2 regions of the Thalassobacillus sp. C254 genome follow, and region 2 is predicted to be linked to the other one. Evidence: a T-box and tRNA genes for the amino acid it is inferred to sense, from the RefSeq annotation. Region 2 holds a T-box; the other holds one or more tRNA genes.
The links. The T-box of region 2 lies ahead of pheS (phenylalanine--tRNA ligase subunit alpha). A T-box ahead of a tRNA ligase gene usually reads a tRNA of that ligase, here a tRNA-Phe.
Positions count from the first base shown of each region.

Region 1: it has a tRNA-Phe gene. The T-box ahead of pheS (phenylalanine--tRNA ligase subunit alpha) is inferred to sense a tRNA for this amino acid. The anticodon was not compared.

Region 1 covers NZ_BAXQ01000009.1:54,064-58,490, reverse strand. Annotated here, with positions in the region: partial or broken gene walK (cell wall metabolism sensor histidine kinase WalK) at 1-1,291, opposite strand, end outside; partial or broken gene yycF (response regulator YycF) at 1,294-1,999, opposite strand; tRNA gene JCM19033_RS10390 (tRNA-Phe) at 2,268-2,343, opposite strand; tRNA gene JCM19033_RS10385 (tRNA-Asp) at 2,350-2,425, opposite strand; tRNA gene JCM19033_RS10375 (tRNA-Lys) at 2,581-2,656, opposite strand; partial or broken gene JCM19033_RS10370 (adenylosuccinate synthase) at 2,878-4,166, opposite strand.
Region 2 covers NZ_BAXQ01000001.1:371,761-376,187, forward strand. Annotated here, with positions in the region: partial or broken gene pheT (phenylalanine--tRNA ligase subunit beta) at 1-984, opposite strand, end outside; partial or broken gene pheS (phenylalanine--tRNA ligase subunit alpha) at 998-2,029, opposite strand; T-box leader at 2,094-2,348, opposite strand; gene JCM19033_RS02090 (CBS domain-containing protein) at 2,511-2,933, opposite strand; partial or broken gene JCM19033_RS02095 (TrmH family RNA methyltransferase) at 3,301-4,055, opposite strand; gene sspI (small acid-soluble spore protein SspI) at 4,177-4,386, shown strand.

The sequences.
Region 1 (4,427 bases), on a different contig from region 2:
AGCAGATCATTAACAAGACGGATCATTCGTTCCGTTTCATTCTGGGTCACCTTTAAAAAGCGCTGTCTCAGCGTATCATCAAGCATCGCGCCATCCTCAAGAGCTTCTAAGTAACTTTTCAAAGAGGTAAGAGGTGTTCGAAGTTCATGGGAAACGTTGGCTACGAATTCTTTTCGTTCACGATCGATCTTCTCTTGTTCTGTTACATCATGAAGCACAGTAATTAAACCATTAACCGGTCCATCTTCATTACGGATTACCGAAAAGTTTGCTTCCAGGAGATACTCTTGTTCCTGCTCACTGAAATCCAGCAAAATTGAATCTGAGTAATCGTATAGGTCACTTGGTGCAATGGTTTCCGACAGCCTGAGCAAATCAGGAAGGGAGGCCCCTTCTACATCTTCACTGGATATGTTTAAAAGCTGTTCTGCTCTCTTATTCATTAAAATAACACGGCCCAGTTCATCGGTTGCAATCACGCCGTCAGTCATATGAGTAAGCACAGAGCTTAGTTTCTTTCTCTCTCCTTCTGTCGTCGCATTAGCATCCTTTAACTTTCTGGTCATATTATTAAAGGAAATGGCCAACTGCCCGATTTCGTCGTTGCCGTATACTTTTACACGACGAGAGAAATCACCTTCAGACATAACTCTGGCCTGCTTTTTCATATCTACAATAGGCCTCGTAATGGTTCTGGCCACAAATATTCCCAAAATCATTGTCACGACCAGGGCAATAAAGGTACTCGTAGCTAGAATGTTATTAATATCCTGCATCTCTGAATACAGTTCTTCCATAGGAGCTTCGATATAAATCGCTCCCACAATTGTATCGTCCACACGAACCGGGTGCGCCATCACATATATCCGGTTTCCCTGAGGATCAAGAAGGATATCTTCATCTTCTGTTCCAAGCAGGGCTCTCTTGACTCTGACTTCAGTGTTGAGCTGCCCTACAAGGTTTTGGCTCAGAGACGTGCCCCGTACTACCTGGTTAGCATCAACAACTTGAATTGTAGCGTTATCAATAGTAAAAAACTCATTTAAAAGGATGCTGATATCTCTCTCTAACGAGTTATCATCATCCCTCTGGTCCTGACCATTTCCTGGGCCACATTATACTCAAGTAAATTAACCCGTTCCTCCAGCATGGAAAAATGATTATCCACGAGTTGTTCTTCTAACTGATTCGTAAAGAAGACACCAATAATTTGTACCGCAATAATAAGCAGCAATACATAGATTACTACGATTTTAAAATTAATCGATTTAAAGAAATCGATAGCTTTCATGGTTATTTCTCCTGTTCAGGGTTTTTTAAATAGTAGCCTACTCCTCTTCTCGTAATAATCCACGTAGGGTAGCTGGGATTATCCTCCACTTTTTCACGGAGCCGGCGTACAGTTACATCCACTGTTCGTACATCACCAAAATAGTCGTATCCCCAAACAGCTTGAAGTAAATGCTCTCGCGTCATCACTTGTCCAATGTGCTTTGCTAAATAATAGATCAGTTCAAACTCTCGATGTGTAAGTTCTATAGGCTCTCCTCGCTTAGAAACGAGATACGCATCCGGATCAATGAGCAGATCGCCAAATTGAATGTCCTTTTGCTTTTGTTCTGTTTCTTCAGGAGGGGCTTGATGCGTCGTAAATTAGCTTTAACTCTGGCAATTAATTCCCGGGTACTAAAAGGCTTTGTTACATAATCATCTGCACCAAGCTCTAAGCCAGTACTTTATCAATCTCTGAATCTTTGGCAGTAAGCATAATAATAGGCATTTCAAAATGCTTGCGGATTTCTCTGCATACTTCCATTCCATCCTGATGGGGAAGCATAATATCCAGAAGCACCAAGTCAGGTTCAAATTCGTGCACTTTTTCTACTGCTTCTTTTCCATCATAAGCCACTTGTACTTCAAAACCTTCTTTATCTAAACTAAATTCTAAAATGTCAGCAATCGGCTGCTCATCGTCGACAACAAGAATTTTCTTGTCCATCCTCATCCGCTCCATTTCTTCATCACTAAAAGATTAATCGCCCAGCATAAAGAAGCGTTGGATCGTTAATTCAGCTTCTATTGTAACATAGCGAGCAGGGGAAGTTATCTTGTTAATGAAATACTTCCTTATCTGCCGTCTTTTCTCTGTTAATCTAGGGTTATTCCCTTTATTTACTGAAAAACTGCCCGGTTTACCAACCGCGCAGTGTCAATTTTCACTTACATTCAATTATTCCTATAAAAAAACATACTCAAAGAGTATGAAATGGTGGCTCGAGACGGAATCGAACCGCCGACACGTGGATTTTCAGTCCACTGCTCTACCGACTGAGCTATCGAGCCTAAACATGGCGGGCCTGACGGGGATCGAACCCGCGATCTCCTGCGTGACAGGCAGGCATGTTAACCGCTACACCACAGGCCCAGTTTATGAAATGAAATGGTGACCCGTACGGGATTCGAACCCGTGTTACCGCCGTGAAAGGGCGGTGTCTTAACCACTTGACCAACGGGCTTACAGGAAAAGAAGTGTTCTATGTCACTTTCCATATCATAAAACTTATGTATTATGTAATTAAATGGTGAGCCATGGAGGATTCGAACCTCCGACCCTCTGATTAAAAGTCAGATGCTCTACCAACTGAGCTAATGGCTCCTGTGTGTCTCGCAAGCAGTTATGCTTTGTTTTCGGCGACATGATTAATAGTATCACAGGTGTTTTTTTAATGCAAGAAGAAATCTATATTCTTTTTTAAAAACTTTGTTCTTCCTTAAATTCTGTACCTATTTTAACATTCCGCCCTGTCCATGAAAAGGAAAAGTATGAAAAAAACAAAGGAGAAAGAAAGTTCCTTTCTCCTTTGTTCCTGCACTTTGTTATCTTCCCCACACGCCCCGGACAAGATTTGTCTGGTTCCGGTCTGGTCCAACAGAGAAAATGGTTAAAGGAATGTTCGTTAACTGAGATATCCGCTCAATGTAATGGCGGGCATTTTCAGGAAGGTCTCCGAGTGACTTTACGCCTGTAATATCTTCTTCCCACCCTGGAAGTTCTTCATAGACAGGTTCACATTCAGCTAATACTTTCAAGCTTGCCGGGAACTCCTCCATAATTTCACCTTTGTACTTATACGCTGTACAAATCTTCAAGGTTTTAATTCCTGTTAATACATCAATGGAGTTTAAAGAAAGATCAGTCAGTCCGCTTACTCTTCTTGCATGGCGGACAACTACACTGTCAAACCACCCTACTCTTCTTGGACGTCCAGTGGTAGTTCCGTATTCATTACCAACCTCACGGATCTGGTCGCCTGTTTCATCATGCAATTCAGTTGGAAACGGGCCATCTCCTACACGTGTAGTATACGCTTTAGACACCCCTACCACGTGATCAATCTTTGAGGGACCAACACCTGATCCAATCGTCACTCCACCTGCAATAGGGTTAGAAGAAGTGACAAACGGATAAGTCCCCTGATCGATATCCAGCATAACCCCTTGTGCACCCTCAAACAATACGCGGCGCCCTTCATCAATCGCGTCATTTAACACAACAGATGTGTCAGCCACGTACTCTGAGATTTGCTGACCGTATTGATAGTATTCCTCAAGTATGTCTTCGATCTTAAAGCCTTCTGCATCATAAATCTTTTCAAGAAGACGATTTTTTTCTTTAAGATTTCTTTCAAGCTTTTCCTCAAACTCTTCTTTATCCAGAAGGTCTGCAATGCGAATCCCGATTCTTGCTGCTTTATCCATGTATGCAGGACCAATCCTTTGCGGGTTGTTCCAATTTTATTGGTACCTTTGCTTTCTTCTTCTACGGCATCCAATTTAATATGATAAGGCAGGATCACGTGAGCACGATTGCTGATTCTCAAATTGCTGGTGTCTACACCTCTTTCATGAAGATAAGCCAGCTCTTCCACAAGCGCTTTCGGATCGATTACCATTCCATTTCCAATCACACAAGCTTTATCATCATAAAAAATTCCTGATGGAATTAAATGCAATTTATATTTCTTTCCGCCAAACACAATCGTATGGCCGGCATTATTTCCGCCTTGATATCGAGCCACAACCTCTGCATTTTCCGAGAGGTAATCTGTAATTTTTCCTTTTCCTTCGTCTCCCCACTGTGTACCTACAATAACTACTGACGACAAAGCGTCCACCTCCAAAAAGTATGTACAACCACTCTCTTATAAGCCAAAACACACCTTTTGTTACGAAAAACTCTCCAAAAGGTTCTGTGCAGGCAGATATTCATTTAAGAAGTTTTTTCTCCTAAAAACCCTTTCATATTGTATCAACTTACCATAAGCAAGTCAACAAAACCCGAACATTTTTGTAATTGACAAAGTCATATGTTCGTTATAATTATGTATCTGAGAAGAGAAACACAGACCGCCATAAGAATACGTGAT
Region 2 (4,427 bases):
AGCTCCTCCCATCACCCCAGCTAAAGCCGTGGCTTCCTTGCCATTTGTAATAACTAAATGATCCGGCGATAATGTTCTTTCTTCCTCATCAAGAGTGGTTATTTTCTCTCCTTCTTTGGCCCGGCGTACAACAATCTCAGAAGAACCAAAACGGTCATAATCAAAAGCGTGTAGAGGCTGACCATATTCTAATAGCACAAAGTTAGTAATGTCCACTACATTATTAATCGGTCTGATTCCAGCAGCAACCAGACGGTTTTGAAGCCAAAGGGGAGAAGGGGAAATAGTTACATCCTTAATCACTTTAGCACCATAGTATGGATTATCCTCACCATTTTCCACTTCAACTGACACGAAGTTTGAAGTCTTCTCTTCATCTTCATGATGGATGGTATCCGGCAATTTCACTTGACGGTCTAACAGGGCAGCCATCTCATAAGCTACACCGATCATGCTTAGACAATCAGCACGGTTAGGTGTTAAATCAAGCTCCAGCACAGTATCATTCAGGCTCAATGCCTCAAGAGCATCAGCACCCTCTTCGACCTCCTGAGGATAAACAAAAATACCGTCAGCAAACTCTTTTGCCACTAATTTTGGTTCTACACCAAGCTCCTGCAAGGAACAGATCATTCCTTCTGATGATTCGCCTCTAAGCTTTGTTCGTTTTATTTTTACTCCTCCAGGCAGTTTAGCGCCTGGTTTTGCAACGGCCACCTTTTGGCCTGCAGCCACGTTAGGAGCCCCGCACACAATTTGAGAAACTTCTTCCCCAATTTTAACCTGACAAAGATTTAGTTTATCAGCATTTGGATGTTGTTCACAAGAAGTCACACTACCTATAACTACGTTTTCAACTCCTTGGTTTAATTCATGAAGAATATCTACTTCTACCCCGCCTCTTGTCAGCTTTTCAGCGACTTCAGACGGAGTCATATCAGATAGATCTATATAATCCTGTAACCAGCGATATGAGACTAACATGCCTATTTCCTCCTTATGAGCGTTTGAACTGTTCTAAAAACCGTAAATCGTTTGTATAAAAATGTCTGATGTCATCAATTCCATAGCGAAGAAGAGCAAATCGTTCTACACCCATTCCAAATGCAAAGCCACTGTACTCCTCTGGATCAAACCCACTCATTTCTAACACTCGTGGATGAACCATTCCGGCTCCTAACACTTCAATCCATCCTGAATGCTTACAAACCCGGCATCCTTGTCCCTGGCACAAACCGCAAGAGACGTCTACTTCTACAGATGGTTCTGTGAATGGAAAGAAACTAGGGCGAAGCTGATACTGCGGTCTGGACCGAAATACTTCTTTACAAATGTCTCTAATACCCCTTTAAGGTCACTCATCTTTACATCTTTATCGACGTACAATCCTTCGATTTGCATAAACTGGTGAGAATGAGTGGCATCATCATCATCTCGGCGGTAGACCTTACCCGGGCAAACGATCTTAACAGGACCTTTGCCCTCATGCTTTTCCATTGTTCTTGCCTGTACCGGAGAAGTTTGGGTTCGCAGCAGCAAATCCGGTGTAATATAAAATGAGTCCTGCATGTCACGAGCCGGGTGATCTTTCGGGAGATTTAACTTTTCAAAGTTATAATAATCAGTTTCTACTTCCGGACCTCTGTCACTTTAAATCCCATGCCAATAAAAATGTCCTCAACCTCTTCAACCACTGCTGTTAAAGGATGACGAGCTCCTTTTTTATCGGGCGCCCAGGAAGAGTAACATCTATGCTCTCTGATGAAAGCTTTTCCTCTAATGCTTTCTCTTCGAGTCCTTTTGTTCTCTCCTCCAGTCTTGCCTGTATAGCTTCTCGAACTTCATTTGCCTTTTGGCCGACCTTTGGACGTTCCTCTGCTGAGAGCTTTCCCATTCCCCGCAGCACTTCTGTAATAGGACCTTTTTTCCCAAGATACTTCACTCGCATGGCTTCTAGCTCTTTTACACTCGCAGCTTCTTCTACCTGTTGCAATGCTTCTTCTTCTAATTCTTCTAATCGCTCAATCAAGCTGCTTGCCTCCTTTATCTCATTTCGTATACTATAATTTCCCACAAAAAAACCCCCCTCCCTGGAAAGGGACGAAGGTTTCGGTCGCGGTACCACCCTTTTTAACCGTTTGCTTCAGCTTATTTTATGTAAACGGTTCGCTTCATTTTGATAACGGTTTGTATAAAACCGATGCTGCCTTAATAAGCTCAAGGAACTCATCATCCGGCGCGACTCTGGAGTGAATTCAACAGCTTGTTCATAGAAATGCTTCCAGTTTATAACATTTCCTCCCTGTATGAACAAATTCCTGCCTACTACTCTCCATCGCAGTCTTTAGGGTGTTAAATTGTGATTCAATTATAGAAAAGTTTAGCCTTCATTGCAAGCTTTCCTTTTCATTCAATTATCCAGGACTTCTCTCAGCTCAATGATCAGCCGCCACGGGGTCAATCATTCCATTAAAAAAGAGCACCAGCATTCACTGGTACTCCGTATCTAATTATTGATCACGCTTTGACCCTTGCATAATATCATCAAGCGCTGCTTTTGCTTGTTCTTTCGTGTGTTCATCAACAGCTATGTCACCTAATGTGATGATACCCACGATATCATCATTTTCTTTCACAGGAAGGCGACGGATCTTGTGTTCTTCCATTAGCTGTGCTACTTCTTTAACATCCATTTCTGGTGAAGCCGTCACCAGATCAGAACTCATGATATCTCCAGCCTGAGAAGAAGGTGAATCTTCCGCCACATAACGGATAACGATATCCCGGTCGGTAATGGTCCCTACAAGTTTATTATTGTCCACTACCGGAATAGAACCTACATTCAGTTCCTTCATTTTCTTTGCAACATCAGCTACATTATCATTCACTTGGCATACATCAACATTGGCACTCATAACTTCTCTTACATTCATGATTACATGCCTCCTCTGGAATGGTTTCAATAATGCCTTTCCCAGAGTGAAAAGGAGTTAAAACTAAAAACCAATCCTTCCCAAAAGATAGGAAATTTTACCTCCTCTCTCTTTCTCCTCCATACTAAAAAACAGGCAAATGTTGATTTATTTGATTCTTTGGGAAGAGCATGAGCCGAAGATTTCCTCTTCCCGAGGAAGGTGAGACAGTGACCAGGACATAGGGAAACACCTTGAATGAGAGAGTAGGGAAGCTTGAATGGATGTGCACATGTCCCTATAGGGGGAAGTGTGCGTCCTTTATCGAAAATCAAAAAATGTTAAAAATCCACTGAAAGTATAATTCTCCCCTCAATGAAAGCCAATACTACCCCCTCAGGTGATACAGTAAAATCCCCGCTGCTACAGCAGCGTTTAAAGACTCGGCTTTTCCGTGAATCGGTATATATAAATTCTGATCGGATTTGGCCAGCAGGAATTCACTAACTCCGCTTCCTTCATTACCAATAAGCAGGGCAAAAGTTTCCTGAGGTTCAATAGCTGTGTGAGTAGTCCCCATTTCAATTCCCGTTCCAAACACCGGAATATTCTTTTTCTTGCATTTCTCTATCCAGTCTTCCAGGTCTCCTCTTACGATTGGAAGGTGGAATACGGAGCCTGGGTAGATCGAAGAACTTTATCATTATAGAGATCTACTGTCCCCTCTCCCAAAATGACAGCGGTCAACCCGGCTGCATCTGCAGTGCGAATAATTGTCCCTAGATTCCCAGGATCCTGAATGCCGTCAATAAAAAGGTAACGCCCCTGCTCCAGCGTTAAGTTGGAGACCGCCGTCATATTGCAAACCGCAGCTACGCCTTGAGGCGTTTCAGTGGCACTCATCTCTTTCATAACAGCTTCCGGGACAAAAGTGACTGGTATATCTTTAAAATCCCATGAGGAAGGAACACTAAATTCCTCCTCTAAAAAAACCTCCTGAACCGCGGCCTCATAATGTAATGCTTCTTCCACTAAGTGGGGACCCTCTATAAAAAATTGATTATCTTTTTCACGCTGTTTTCGTTTATGAAGTCTTTTTATGTGTTTAATCTTTGGATTTTTTGCTGACTCAATCCTTTTCATAACAAGCCGCTCCTTATGTGAATTTTTTCTTCTATTACATATTTACCCTTTATTTAGGAATACTATGGCTATCTTTAATAAGTAACATATCTAATATTATCAAAAAAGGGAGGAAGCTTACATGTCCTTTAATTTACGTCAAGCAATTTTAGCTAATGTTTCTGGAAGCAGCGAACAGGAAGTTGAGGCTACAATTTCTGATGCACTTCAAAACGGGGAAGAAAAAATGCTCCCAGGTCTAGGAGTGCTCTTTGAAGTGTATTGGCGCCAGGCAAGCGAGGATGACAAAGAACAAGTCATTCAGCAGATCAGTGAAGGTCTGCAGCAGTAAGGAAGTACTTGGAGCTTTCTCAATGGTGCTGTAAAGCTTTT